Regions from separate parts of the Peribacillus sp. FSL E2-0218 genome, predicted to be linked through region 1. Evidence: riboswitches for the same ligand, from Rfam matches in the RefSeq annotation. Region 1 holds a riboswitch; the other holds the start of a gene.
What was found. A riboswitch is a leader RNA that binds a small molecule or an ion and turns the genes downstream of it on or off. The one in region 1 is predicted to bind S-adenosylmethionine.
Positions count from the first base shown of each region.

Region 2: it holds a riboswitch for S-adenosylmethionine, as region 1 does, so the genes downstream of both, mtnK (S-methyl-5-thioribose kinase) here and MHI53_RS05865 (methionine ABC transporter ATP-binding protein) in region 1, are expected to answer to the same signal.

Region 1 is NZ_CP150304.1:1,224,807-1,232,359, forward strand. Features, by position in the region: gene ugpC (sn-glycerol-3-phosphate ABC transporter ATP-binding protein UgpC) at 1-120, opposite strand, end outside; gene MHI53_RS05845 (helix-turn-helix domain-containing protein) at 248-1,135, opposite strand; gene MHI53_RS05850 (iron-containing alcohol dehydrogenase family protein) at 1,461-2,567, opposite strand; gene MHI53_RS05855 (MetQ/NlpA family ABC transporter substrate-binding protein) at 2,645-3,466, opposite strand; gene MHI53_RS05860 (methionine ABC transporter permease) at 3,524-4,192, opposite strand; gene MHI53_RS05865 (methionine ABC transporter ATP-binding protein) at 4,179-5,195, opposite strand; SAM riboswitch class I at 5,265-5,371, opposite strand; gene MHI53_RS05870 (MBL fold metallo-hydrolase) at 5,584-6,408, shown strand; gene MHI53_RS05875 (CDP-glycerol glycerophosphotransferase family protein) at 7,110-7,553, shown strand, end outside.
Region 2 is NZ_CP150304.1:2,862,711-2,870,263, reverse strand. Features, by position in the region: gene mtnA (S-methyl-5-thioribose-1-phosphate isomerase) at 1-462, opposite strand, end outside; gene mtnK (S-methyl-5-thioribose kinase) at 477-1,679, opposite strand; SAM riboswitch class I at 1,757-1,911, opposite strand; partial or broken gene MHI53_RS13740 (carbon-nitrogen family hydrolase) at 1,984-2,766, opposite strand; gene MHI53_RS13735 (pyridoxal phosphate-dependent aminotransferase) at 2,864-4,036, shown strand; SAM riboswitch class I at 4,140-4,292, shown strand; gene mtnW (2,3-diketo-5-methylthiopentyl-1-phosphate enolase) at 4,398-5,630, shown strand; gene MHI53_RS13725 (2-hydroxy-3-keto-5-methylthiopentenyl-1-phosphate phosphatase) at 5,637-6,296, shown strand; gene MHI53_RS13720 (methylthioribulose 1-phosphate dehydratase) at 6,293-6,922, shown strand; gene MHI53_RS13715 (cupin domain-containing protein) at 6,947-7,480, shown strand.

The DNA of each region.
Region 1 (7,553 bases):
GCCGGAAGGTCCTACAAACACAATGAATTCCTTATCGGCAACATGAAGGTTAAAATCCTTAACAGCCGTCACCTTTTTATCATAAATCTTGAAAATATGATCCAATACTAGCTCTGCCATGAAAAATCCCCCTTTTAAACTACTGATTACTTGTACCAATTAACTATAGTCTAAGCTATCAGTTTAGAAAAAAGTATGTGCACATTGCACAAAAATGGATAATGATCCTTTTCTTGCAAACGGAAAGTCAATCATTCAATAACATAAGCAAGTAAGCAGTCAATGCGTGCCGAAAGTTTCTTATATCGAGTCCTGTCCTCTCGGTGAATTTGTCTATCCGGTACTGCAGGCTGTTCCGGTGTATATAAAGCTGTTTGGCGGCATGTGTGGCATTGGAATTACACTCGATATACGTTTTGATCGTATTGATAAGCTCCGTATCCTTCCTGGTCTTGCCAAGAATCTGATTGATATACCACTGCGTATTCGCATCAGATTGCCGATTCAATAGTATGTAGGGGATGATATCGGCCAAATCGGTCACCTTCAAATCCGGCAACTCAGCTTGTGCCAAGGCAAAACATTTTTTCTCCCGAAGCCTGTGGTTATGAAGGTCTTGGCTGACAAGGTGAAAGCGCCCGGTGAACATCCGCGTCTTTACATAAAAATCACTTTCCAGTGTAGAGGAGATGGCGAGCAGGTCGTTCTTCGATAATGCCTCACCCTTGTCCGTTTCAATCAGGATTCCCTCCGTCTCATTGTCCCAGATCAAGGCTGCGTCGGATGGCACGAAAGCAAGGCAGGCATCTTCAAAATCAGGCCGGGAAAAATCGGCATGACTCAGCTTGAAGTGAATGAAGCGCACGTTTTCCCAGCTTGTCAAAGGCAGGGGTGCATTCGGTTCGGTTAAAAAAGCATTCCAAGATGGTTCCGAAAACGTGGTGAAATGGGTATGGTCCAAGGAAGACGGAAAAAGCAGCTCCAATAAACGGGTTTCCTCGGCTGTGATTTCAAAGCGGGGGATGCCGAGAATGCTTCCCATTGAGTCCTCGAACCAAACAAATTCAGAGATGTCATCTGTATCGGCTTTATTATAAATCGCGTTGGGGAACTTTTGTTTAAGATTTTCAAGCACTATTCTTCACCTTCTTTCTCCCTATCATTATAGCGAAAAAAAATAAAGTTCAAAAGAATAGGATGTAACAGATGTTTTTCAAAAAAGGAAACTCATGGTTCTAAAAGGGAGTTCAAAGAAAAATTACAAATATTCGTAACGTTTATTCCTATCTTGCCCACTATGCTGTGTTTAGTGATTGTGCTTTGGCTCGTCATCATTTTGGCTGGGGCCGTTTTCAATAAATGAATGTACAAGAAGTAAAAGGGTGAGGCATATTTTGCAATCATAATATGCCTCACCCTTTATTTTTATGGCTTTTACGATGTGGGTCGTGGATCTCCTATTAGTTCATGGATTTGCTCGCGGGGTTTGTAAGGACTTCAAGGTTTTGCATGGCAGCTGCCACTTTCTCCATGGTTATATCAGGGAAAAGGAGGTGGATGGCTTCACCCTCCATTACAGATAGGGCGGCCATTTGCTCCAGTTCCGCTTTATGCTCCAAGGTAAGGCCAATTTCGGATAAAGTCCTCGGCAGCTTAAGAGATTCGTAGATGGGGAGCAGCTGTTTGATATCCGAGAATTTTCCTTCTAGCAATAACTGCACTAAAATGCCATATGCCACTTTTTCCCCATGCAGTAAATGATGAGTTTGTTCAAGGGAGGTCATGCCATTATGAATGGAGTGGGCACCTGCAATTCGCAGGAACTGGTCACCAAAGCCTCCCACTAGGCCACTCGTGACGATATTCGTTTCCATTACACGCTGAAGGGAATCCGTCCATTTTCCCTTTGTCAAATCCGCCAGGGCTTCTTCTCCATGTGTCAATAAAACTTCCTGGCATTGCTTCGCGGCTATGTGTGCCAATTCAATGCAGGTGGACTTGGTCGCAATTTTTTCTACGAGTGCATTGCCCTCATACCATTTCGCCAATGTATCACCGATTCCTGCCCGGAGATAGGCAATAGGCGAGTCCAGCAGTATTCCTGGCTCGATCAGTAACATCCAGGCGCTTTTTTCATGAATATCGAACCGCACATATGAACCGTTACGATCATAAATGACGCTTAATGGTGTCCAAGCGGCACAAGTGGAAGCGAGGGTCGGAATGAGGATGATTTCCTTTCCAATGGAGTTTCCCGCTGATTTGGCAAGGTCGAGCAGCTTGCCTCCGCCAATTCCGATTAAGACATCCACGTTTTCTTCCTGTGCGTACTTAACCACACGCTCAATCTCAAGATCACTGCACTCCCCATTATATTTTAAAAGTTTCGTTTCGACATTTTCTAATGCAGGAAAGAAGGGTTCAGCCACTTCCCACGATTTGTCTCCGTGAATAACAAGCACTTTACGCATGTTCGCTTTATTTAGTTTTGTTTCCAGCGTATCGAGAATATTAGCCATGCAGGCATAGTAGGAGGGACCGCTGCGGACTTCCAGTAGGGTATTCATCGTTTTTTTTTCTCCTTCATGTAAAGGCCTGTTCCACAAAAAGGGACGCAGGCCTCGAATTTAAGTTTTTTGGTCGATCACTTCATCCAATCAGGTTTTCCGAAACCGACGAAATGGCTATCGATCACTTTTTCAAACTCGGAGGACTCTACCACTTTTTTAATATCCTTGGCATATTGAGCGTCTACATCTTTTGTATTCACAGCGACGACGTTTCGATACATATCTGGCATATTTTCCAATACAAGGGCGTCCTCAAGCTTCATTTTTGCTGCAAGCGCGAAATTGCCTGGCACCGCGGATAGATCGACACTTTCCGTTGCCCGAGGCAATTGGGCGGATTCCAATGGCTTGAATTGGATATTTTTAGGGTTTTTCGTTACGTCTTTTTCAGAAATTTTTAAAGGATCGACATCTGGATCGACTTCAATCAACTTTTCATCGACCAATACTTTAAGTGCACGTGCAAGGTTGACCGGATCATTTGGCAAAGCCAAGGATGCGCCGTCTTTAATGTCTTTTAACGATTTATATTTGTTCGAGTAAATCCCCATCGGTGCTGTAGGAACGATGATAAGGTCAGAGAGCTTTAGATTATTTTCTTTAGCGAAGTTTTCCATATACACTTTATGCTGGAATAGGTTTGCGTCGATCGAGTCGTTGCCAAGCGACTTATTCGGCTGGATATAATCAGTGAATTCAACGATTTCCACCTTGTAGCCGAGATCCTCCAGACCTGGTTTGATGGCTTCATTGACCATATCGGCGTATGGGCCGGTGGTCGCCCCGATCTTCAATTCTTTTTTGTCTTCGGTTTTTGGGGATGCATTGTCGCTTCCGCAAGCCGTCAACCCAAGGGCAAGGGCACATACCGATATTAACGAAGCTATTTTCTTCATATAAACTTCCTCCTAAAAATGTTATGTATGGTTTGAATCATGGGTAAAAGAAAGATTCTATCGTTTGTTGACTAAATATGACGCCTTGTCACCAAGCATTTGGATGATTTGTACAAGGCAGATCAAGACGACGATCGTCGTGATCATGACCGTATTATCATAGCGGTAATATCCGAACCTGATGGCCAGGTCTCCAATTCCGCCTCCCCCAATCGTTCCTGCCATGGCGGAATAACCGATAAGGGAAATGGTCGTTAATGTAAGTCCTTGGATGATACCCGGTTTTGCCTCAGGCAGAAGTACATCTTTTATGATCATCCACGGCGTGGCACCGACGGCGATTGCCGCCTCAATCACCCCTTTGTCTATTTCGCGCAATGCCGATTCAACGATCCTTGCAAAAAAAGGTATCGCGGAAACGGAGAGGGATACGGAAGCAGCCTTTGGTCCTATCGTCGATCCCGTAAGCAAATTCGTTAAAGGAAGGAGGGCGACCAAGAGAATGATGAATGGGATGGAACGGACAATATTGACTACGAAGCCGAGAGAACGATTCAAGATACTATTTTCGAAGAACAAGTTCCTCGTTGTCGTAAACAGTAATACGCCAAGCGGCAAGCCGATAAGAAGGGCAACCGCCAGTGAGACACCCACCATATAAATCGTTTCAATGAATGCTTTATTAAGGTCAGGCAGGATATTGATGATGGAATCAAGCAGTGACATGTTTTAGCACCTCCACAGAGCTGGTACGATTCTTTATATAGGCTAATGCCGAAAGGATTTCAGCAGCATCGCCATTCAATTCGATGATCAATATCCCTAAAGGTATATCCTGAATATACTCGATTTTCCCGTGCAGGATATTACCCTTTACCGAATAAGATTGTAGGGTATCGGAGAGAATCGATTCACCTGCCGTTTGCCCTTCGAATTGAATTTTTATGATCGTTCCTTCACTTTCCTCAATCAAATGTGAGGGAAGCTCAAAATCTAGTACACTGCAAATGAATTTTTTCGTTAACTCCTCTTTAGGCTGTGAAAATATTTCATAAACCGAACCTTCTTCTATCACCCGCCCATCCTGCATGACCGCGACCCGATGGCATAGTTCCTTGACCACTTCCATTTCATGTGTAATCAATACGATGGTGATGCCAAGTTCGCGACTGATTTTCTTCAGTAGCTGTAAGATGGCTTTAGTCGTGGTGGGATCAAGGGCTGAAGTCGCCTCATCACATAACAATACAGTGGGATCATTGGCTAATGCACGAGCGATTCCGACCCGCTGCTTCTGGCCGCCGCTAAGTTGGGCGGGATAAACATCCTTTTTGTCGCTGAGTCCTACGATATCCAACAGTTGTAAAACACGTAACGTAATGGCTCCCTTCGATTGATGCGCTGCCTTCAAGGCAAAAGCCACATTTTCAAAAACGGTTTTGGAACTGACCAGGGAAAAGTGCTGAAAGATCATTCCGATTTTTTGACGTTGCTTACGCAGCTCCTTGCTAGATAAAGAGGTTAAGTCAGTTCCGTCAATGATGATATTTCCTCCTGTCGGACGTTCAAGCAAATTCAAGCAGCGAAGTAATGAGCTTTTGCCTGCTCCGCTGTAGCCGACAATTCCATATACTTCCCCTTTTTGAATGGTTAAAGAAACGTTATCCACTCCGATAACTCGGTTTTTCTTCGATATGTATTCCTTCCTGACTGAACGGATTTCAATCATGAGCCAACCCCCTTAAGCATAAAAAAAACTGTCTCTATCATTCAGAAAGAGGCAGCGAAATTATATCTCGTCTTATCTTTCAGAATGCAATCATTCTGCAGGAAGTGGCACCGTTCCCGATTGGGGCGGTTGCCGGACATCACAGGGCCTGATCCCTCCGTCACTCTTGATAAGTAAATTATTATTTTGGAATATTTCAATTTTTTTAATATATTCTATAGTATTTGTTAATCACCTCATTGTCAATGAATTCTGTGATTTTAGAATAATTTTTTTTGCTTGTTCCATTAATTCCTTGTCAAATGGGGGGGATGGTAATACATTTATTGTAATAAATAGAAAAAACGTGGAGTGTAGCTATCTAATAAAATGAAGGGTGTGCAGGTTCATGATAGAGGTTAAGACGGTAAATGATGTGGTTTGTGTGCACGGAATTCCGGGGGGAGTCAGGTCGGGGATGAGCGTTTATGTGTTTCTAACGGACGGTCTTCTGATTGATACGGGCGCCCAGATTTTAATGGATGGACTCATTCCTTTCTTTGAGTCAGCCGACTTCGATTCGGTGGCCCTTACGCATTATCATGAAGACCATACGGGAGGAGCCGCCTGGATTCAGGAACATAAAAAGGTTCCGATATTCATTCATCCGGTGTCGGTTGAGGCTTGTGCGAAAGATGCTGAATATCCCGCTTATCGTAAAATGTTTTGGGGAAGGAGGGATGCTTTCAAAGCTGAGCCGCTTGGGGAGGCCGTTCATTCCCGAAGCCAAGCATGGGAGCCGATTTACACCCCCGGTCATGCGCATGACCATATGGTGTATTTGAATCGCAATACCGGCATGCTTTTTTCAGGCGATCTTTTCGTCACTCCAAAAACAAAACTTGTTCTGCGGGAAGAGTCCGTTCCGGTAATCATTCATTCCATAAAAAGATTGCTTCACTATGACTTTGGGGAGATGTTTTGTTGCCATGCCGGGTATGTTCCGAATGGAAAGGATATGTTCAGAAAAAAACTCGATTATTTGGAAAACCTCCGTGGTGAAATTTTGCTTTTGCATGAACAAGGACGAACGGTGCGTGAGATTCAGCATCTCGTTTTACCCCATCGATACCCCCTTATCGAAATATCGGAGCATGAATGGGATTCGGAGCATATCATTACATCGATATTGAATGAAAATGTTCTGGATGCAAGTGAGAAAACAAGGAAGTAGGGTATATTGCCAAGAGAATGCGTAATCAGTTCCAGACAATTGACTGATGGAAGGAAGAGTGAGAGGTTTTCATGCTTGTAAAAAGCGTAATAAGCCATTTAGACTGTAGGCAAACTCGCAAATAATGGAGGCTGCTTACAGTTATTTTTGTTGATGAGACCGTAATCATGATTAAGAGGTTGGACTGCGATCGTTCCTTTCCACTTCATGCACTCGCTTATCCGCGAGCGCTCCGTTCCTAGCTGTTTTCAACTCGATAAAAATATTTTTTTGCGCGAACGGATCTAAGAATTTGTGTGAGTGCATGTAAGCTGGATAGGGACAAGTACAGAAGGTAGTAGGTCCGAGTCCCTTTATTATAGGGGGTTGAAGCATATGGATCAGGAATAATCACCTAAAAGAAGGGGAGTGAAAATTAATCAGGTGAACAAAATTAATTTTCTAAAATAAGGAAAAAACACCCACTTTGGTCTCATGAAGTTTTGATGTTATTCGCATGATTTGGTATAATTTTATGTTTAGAAGCATGCAATCTACTAAATAATAAAAAGAACCACAAAATATTAATTTATGGAATTATTAGAATATATTTTAAGCAAGGGATTGTCATGTACAATAAATAACGACTGTTCTCTTATGGGATGATAGTCAAAGAGAATGAACAAAGTGCTACATTACATGGAAAAAAAGGTGATCAACTAGTGGAAGCGATTCATGCAACCGATTTTAATTTAAATGGCTCAAAGATTGAAATAATCCTGAATGGAATTATAGAATCAGCCAACTTGATATTTCGAAATAATGATACAAAGGAAGAACATATTTACGAGCATGTAAATTGTGAAAGTTTGAACGAAGAAACCCGTTTGACCATCACACTTGATAATATGAACTGGCCAGATGTCCATAGGACAACGTATACCATTTTGCTTAAAATGAACGAAGAGTTGTTCAGACTGACAAAGCCTACAATTAAAAGATTGAAGAATCGATTGTTCGCCCGCTCTTATTATCAAATTTCACAAACGGAAACTGCGACCATCTTTCTGAACAAAAAAAATACCCTAAGTATAATGTACGGTAATTCAGCAAGCGTATTCCGTGCCTCCTGTAAAGTGGTTTCAGATACTTTACATATTACAGAG
Region 2 (7,553 bases), 1.6 Mb from region 1:
ATCTCCTTTTGCGAATAAAGATAAGCCATGCTCCCCGATTTTCGTGCACATTTCTTCATCTTCTGCAAAGATGGCTTTAGCCTCGAAAACAAGTGCTTCTTTGGCAGCAGAAATGCTTTGGGCCGCCTGCAATTTATTCTTCATTCTCTTTAATGCCCAAAAAAGATTGACGGCAGTAGGCCTGGAAGAGGCGAGCCTTTCGATATGTTTCGTTACATTTTTTTTGAAATCCGCTAAATCCGTCGCAGCTTCCTGCTGGGCGCCAAGTGCCACCCCGAATGCTGCGGTCAGTCCGATCGCTGGTGCACCACGCACCTTTAATGTAAGGATGCTATCATATACATCCTCAACCGAATGAAGTTGAATGAATTCAGTGATGGCAGGAAGGGCTTGTTGATTTAATAATGTGATATGGGTATTGTCCCATTGTACCGAATATGGTAAAGGTGCTATCGTCGTCACGTTCAGGTCTCCTTTTAGAGGGGTGAAGATGAAGTCAGCGTTTGTTGCTTTATCCATTCGATGACCGCTGGAACATCCAATTCTTCCCGTTTTTTTATTAATAATGCACCAAGCTTCAACGTGGCCGTTTTGGCCGCAATTTTCGTTTCTTTATCTTCCATGACATTTAAATCTGCGACATGAGAGAGGCCGATCGTTCTTCGAATCAATTCACATCCGGCAAAACCGAATGCATCACGTTTGAATTTAGTCAGTAAATAAGGGAGATATCCAGTCACATGGCGGAACGGACTTTTATTGTGGGTGTTCCATAGTTCCGAATATGTTTTTTCAAATGACCGCCAAAATTCATCGAGTTGTGTGAAAATCTCTTCTTTTCCTGCTCCATTCCGAGTGACCGCCTGAAAGAGGAGATTGGCGGTGTATTGTCCAAGGTCAAAACCGACTGGTCCATAAAAAGCGAATTCAGGGTCGATAACTTTTGTTTCGGTTTCACTTGCAAATATACTTCCTGTATGTAAATCTCCATGCAGCAAGGCTTCCTGCTCGGTTTCGAAGCTTTGTTTCAGCTTAGCCACTTCTAAAATGACATCTTGATCATGCCAAATCCGTTTGGCGGCATCCGTCAATTCAACTTCGAAATCTCCAGGCAGCTCTTCGAAAAAAGGATCGGTGAAAATAAAGACCTCCGTGATTTTGCAGAGCTCCGGATTCGTGAATTGCCGTGCCACTTCTTTTTTTGCCGAGGGCTCCAAATGATAATCGGAAGTGTAAAATGAAGTCTTCGCAACATACTCGCCAATATGCTGCGAAAGCAATGGGAACGAATCGCCCGCAATCAATCCGCTTCTTACAATTTTTAAGTGTGACAAGTCTTCCATGACCGTGATGGCTAGCTGCTCATCCGAATAATAGACTTGCGGTACGAATTCGGGACAATAGCTCCGGAAATGGATAAGGGCATTCGCTTCAATGGCAGCCCTTTTCAACGTCAACGGCCAGCTTTCGCCAAGCACTTTGGCATAAGGGACCGCTTGCTTGATGATTATCCCGTTATTTGTGGCCGTGTCTGTAATATGGAACACATAATTCAAGTTACCATCACCAATTTCTTTACAGCTTAAATTCGCATCGGCATCTACCAACCCTAATTTTTTTGCAAGGATAATGGCCGTTGCGTTAGTCAATCTTGTAAAATTCGAATGGTATTGAGTCATCTCTTTCCCCTCCACATTAAAAATAAGAATAAAAAAGCCTCTTTCCATAGAAAGAGGCAGAAGTATTAGCTTCGGACCTCTCATCTCCCAGAAAAGTGTTTTCTGGTGGAATTGGCACCGTGCTCTGCGGATTTTGCAATCCGGCGGTGTATCCGCCCCATTTCACAATGGTATTACAGTCGGTTGCTGGGCTTCATAGGGCCTTAGTCCCTCAGCCTGCTCTTGATAAGAGTTTATATGTTTTCTGAAATTTTAATCTTCGGGAAAATAATATCAATCTTTTAAATAGTTTGTCAATGGCAAATTAATAATAATCAGGACGGCGATCTTCGAATACCGGTATTTTATTGCGAGCGTTCGATACTTCGGTGAAGTCCAAGGTGCCTGTCAGTAGTTCGCTTTCCTCTCCTGCTTCACTTATGATATGCCCCCAAGGATCAATGATCATGGACTGACCGGCAAATACATTATTGATATCCGATCCTGAACGGTTCACGGCTACAACATAGGCCTGGTTTTCGATGGCACGGCTGATCAATAAGGCTCTCCAGTGATCGAGTCTAGGCTTCGGCCATTCTGCGGTTACGAACAGAACTTCTGCCCCTCGAGCGGAGTGGGCACGTTGCCACTCTGGAAAGCGGATGTCATAACAAATGAAACCGGCACATATTTTGTCATCAAGGGTAAATAAACCATCCTTTTCGCCTGGCTGCAAGAAATGATGTTCATCCATTAACCGAAACAAGTGAAGCTTATCGTACTATTTAACGAGTTTCCCGTTCTTATCGATGATGACCATCGTGTTAAAGATGCCCTTTTGTGTTTTTTTCGCGATGGAGCCGCCTATGATATGGATTTGGTGTTTCAGCGCCAAGTTTCTTATAAATTCGATCGTCTTTTCTGCCTCTTCATCACCAATCTCATTCAATCTGGTCAAGTCATAGCCTGTAGTCCATAGCTCTGGTAAAATAACGATATCTGCGTTTGCGTGCACGGCTTTTTCCAGCCATTGTTCGGCCAGCTGATAATTGAGATCAGGCTTTCCGAATGCTATATCCATCTGGATGCAAGCCATTTTCCATTTCATTTTGAAAACCTCCAAAGGTAAAAATGCTTTACAAGATTATGATAAACATATATCATTTGTGACTAGAATTTCAAGAAATTTCAGAGAAGGTGAATAAATGTTGCAATTCGAAAAGTCGAAACAGCTTCAGCAACTTCCCAAGCAGTTTTTCGCTTCATTGGTCGCAAAGGTCAATGCAATTACTGCGCAAGGGCATGATGTCATTAATTTGGGCCAAGGGAATCCCGATCAGCCGACGCCTGGGCAAATCGTAAAAAGTTTACAGGCTGCTGCTGAAAAAACGATCAACCATAAATATTCACCGTTCAGGGGACATCCATATTTAAAAGATGCGGCAGCTGCCTTCTACGAACGGGAATACGGCGTAAAGCTTGATCCGAATAGTGAAATAGCCATTCTATTCGGCGGAAAGGCAGGACTCGTCGAATTGCCCCAGTGTTTATTGAATCCAGGCGATACGATTCTCGTTCCAGATCCCGGTTATCCCGATTATCTTTCAGGTGTCGTCCTGGCGAAAGCGGAAATTGAAAGGATGCCGTTGAAGGAGGAAAATGCTTTTCTTCCGGATTATGAAGCTATACATAAAGATGTGCTGGATAAAGCGAAAATGATGTTCTTGAACTATCCGAATAATCCTACAGGTGCATCCGCAACGAAAGAATTCTTTACCGAAACCGTATCATATGCCAAAAAGCATTCAATATGTGTGGTCCATGATTTTGCTTATGGAGCCATAGGCTTCGATGGGAAAAAACCGGTTAGCTTTCTCGAGGCAGAGGGAGCAAAGGATGTTGGGATCGAAATATATACACTTTCGAAAACGTACAATATGGCTGGTTGGAGAGTCGGGTTCGCGGTTGGTAACAAAAGTGTCATCGAAGCTCTTGAACTTTTTCAGGACCACCTATATGTGAGCCTTTTCCCGGCGATACAGGAGGCGGCGGCAACTGCTTTGCTTGATTCGCAAGAGTGTGTGGCCGAATTAGTGAAGGTATATGAGGGGCGCAGGAATGTTTTCATTGAGGGATTACGTGCCCTCGGCTGGGAGGTTAAGGCTCCGGAAGCATCGTTTTTTGCCTGGCTTAAAATACCGGCAGGATTCACCTCGGAGAGTTTTGCCGATCATTTACTAACCCACGCCCATGTGGCCGTGGCTGCCGGTAATGGATTCGGTGAATTTGGCGAAGGCTATGTCAGGGTCGGGCTTTTGACCTCCGAGGAACGGCTCGGGGAGGCTGTCGAGCGGATACGCAAGTTAAATCTGTTTTAACCTAAGCGAACTAAAAACTTATTGACAAAGTATGGATTACATGTCAGAATACAAAATAAATTCTTAATCTTTCGAAACTAACACGTACTTATATATCAGCGTTTTCTTATTTTGAGCAGGTGGAGGGACTAGCCCGATGAAGCCCAGCAACCGACCGTAATTCCATTGTAAGATGGGGCGGAATCCTCCGCCGGACTTTCTTCTAGTCCACAGGGCACGGTGCTAATTCTTGCAGCCATTGGCTGGGGGATAAGAAGATGGCTTTTTTAAAGCCTCTTCGTCATGAAGGGGCTTTTGCTATTCCAAAAACGTTCAGGTTTATGACTTCGTGAGTTTACTAACGTGTTATAGGAGTGATCAAATGAGCGAGATAATCGCCACTTATTTAATTCATGATTTTCATGGGAATCACGAGAAAAAAGCAGAAGGCATTGCCTTGGGCCTGACTGTAGGGACATGGACGGACCTGCCCCAGTTGGTCCAAAAGCAATTGGAAAAACATAAGGGGCGCGTCGTCTCCGTTTCGCCGCTTGCGGAAGAAGAGAGGGCAAACCGTTATTTTGATCGTAAGGTGTACCGCGCGATCATTAAAATCGCTTATCCGGCAGCGAATTTCTCCAATGATTTGCCAGCCATTTTGACGACGGTCTTCGGAAAACTGTCCTTGGACGGTGCGATTAAACTGATCGACCTTGATTTTGTCGGAGATATCCAGAAAGCATTCCCAGGTCCCAGATTCGGCATTGCCGGCATAAGGGAGAAGATTGAAGTTTATGACCGGCCCCTTGTCATGAGCATTTTCAAAGGAGTATTAGGACGTGACCTAACGTTCCATAATGAGCAGCTGAAGCAGCAAGCGTTGGGTGGTGTCGACCTTGTTAAAGATGATGAAATCCTTTTTGATCAGGTACAGACGCCATTTATTGAAAGAATTAAGACCGGCAAGAAAATATTAAACGAAGTCTATGAACATACTGGACACCGGACCTTATATGCCGTCAATCTATCAGGTAAAACATTTGAATTATTGGATAAGGCAAAGCAGGCGGCAGAAGCGGGCGCAGACGCTTTATTGTTCAACGTCCATACATATGGTTTGGATGTATTGCAAGCCCTGAGTGAACATGATCAAATCAAGCTGCCGATCATGGCCCATCCGGCATTTAGCGGGGCGTTGGGCTCTTCCTCCCATTATGGGATCGGCTATCCTTTACTGCTTGGTAAATTAGTCAGGCTATCGGGAGCGGATTTATCATTATTCCCATCCCCGTATGGAAATGTCGCACTTGAAAAAGAGGAGACATTGGCAATTGCCCGTGCACTGACGAAAGACGAACCTTCCTGGAATAAAGCATTTCCTGTTCCTTCAGCAGGCATCCATCCAGGAATGGTACCCGACTTGATCAAGGATTTTGGACTGGACAGTGTCATCAATGCCGGAGGAGGAATCCACGGACACCCTGACGGAGCAAAGGGCGGGGCCGAGGCCTTCCGGTCTGCTGTGGAAGCCGTCCTTGAAGGAAAAGACCTATCTGAGGCTGCGGCAAATGAAGAAGCACTAAAAAAAGCACTTGTTCTGTGGGGAGGACTGTAAAGGATCATGAAACCGATCATCTTTTGTGATTTTGACGGAACGATAACCAACACGGATAATATCATTTCCATCATGAAAACATTCGCTCCCCCGGAATGGGAAAAGTTGAAGGATGATGTTCTTCAGCAAAAAATCAGCATATCCTCTGGGGTGGGGAAAATGTTTTCCCTGCTTGATAGTGGCCTGAAGGCCGATATCATCCAATTTGTGAAGGAGACAGCGCACATTCGGCCGGGGTTCCGTGAGTTCGTAAAGTATACGGAACAAGCCGGGATTCCCTTATACATCGTAAGCGGGGGCATGGATTTTTTCATTGCCCCGCTATTAAAGGACATATTGCCCACTGACGCGGTTTTTTGTAATAATGCCCACTTTGATAAGAAAAAGATTTATATTGAGTGGCCGCATGCTTGTGATGACCAATGTGATAATGAGTGCGGCTGCTGTAAGCCTACGATTATGAGGCAAATGGCAGGTGCGGATGACTATATATATGTAATTGGTGATTCCGTGACTGATTTTGAAGCGGCTAAGCAGGCGGATCTTGTCATAGCCCGTGATATATTGCTTGAGAAATGCGTAAATGAAGGATTGCCGCATCATGGTTTTGAAACGTTTTATGATGTATTGGACATTTTAAAGCAGCGTGAGGAGGTAAAAGCATGAACACCGGTACGAAGGAGTGGCTGGAGCTGGCGGAAATTAAAGCAGAACTGGCGGAAAGGGATTGGTTCATGGGAACAAGCGGAAACCTTTCCATCCGCGAGCCCGATAGCCGAAGCTTTTATATTACGGCCAGCGGTAAGGATAAGCGAAAGCAATCGGATTCGGACTTTAACTTGGTGGATCTGAAAGGAAACCCCGTGGAGGAGACGGAGCTAAGGCCCTCGGCCGAAACTTTACTCCATACCGTCATTTACGAAAAAACCAAAGCGAATTGCGTACTCCATGTCCACACAGTGGAAAATAATGTAGTCTCCGAATTGTATGGGGATGAAGGTTCCGTAACTTTTCGGAATCATGAGATCATTAAAGCAACAGGAAGATGGGATGAAGATTCGGAATTCAGGATTCCAATCATCTATAACCATGCGGATATTCCTTTGTTAGCCGAAAAATTCAACCTGCATGTCCAAGAAGATTGCGGTGCCGTGCTCATCCGCAATCATGGCATCACGGTTTGGGGCAAAAGCGGCCTCGAAGCAAAAAAGATACTGGAAGCCTGCGAATTTTTATTTCAATATCAACTGCTGCTAAATTCTCAACGGGCACTTACTGCTTCTTTAACATAACACTCAATCGAGGAGGAATGAAGGATGGCGACAATTAGATTGCATGAAACGAATGAAGTTATTGAAAACGGTGAACAGGTAAAAGCCTTTTTGGAAACACAAGGGGTGATTTATGAGCAGTGGGATATTTCGAAATTACCGTCACACCTAGTAGAAAAATACGATTTAACGGATGCTGATAAGGAAGAAATCCTATCAGCGTTCCAAACGGAGATAGCGGAGATTTCCGAAAGAAGAGGGTACAAAGCCCATGATATCATCACCTTATCCGATACAACCCCGAACTTGGATCAATTGCTTGAAAACTTCAAGAACGAACATCACCATGAAGATGATGAAGTCCGTTTCATTGCCGGCGGAACGAGTATCTTTGCCATTGAAGGACCGGATGATCGGTGGTTTGATGTACGTCTTAAACCAGGCGACCTAATTAGCGTACCAGAATCAACAAGACATTATTTCACCTTGGCAGAAGATAGGAAAACAGTTGCTGTCCGTATTTTCGTAACAAAGGCAGGATGGGTGCCGATTTACGATAAAGACGAAGTTCAAGCATGAGCAATGATTGGAAAACCAGCTTACGGGCTGGTTTTTTTTGTTGGTTCCGCAAGTGCTTATACAGGCTAAGTAT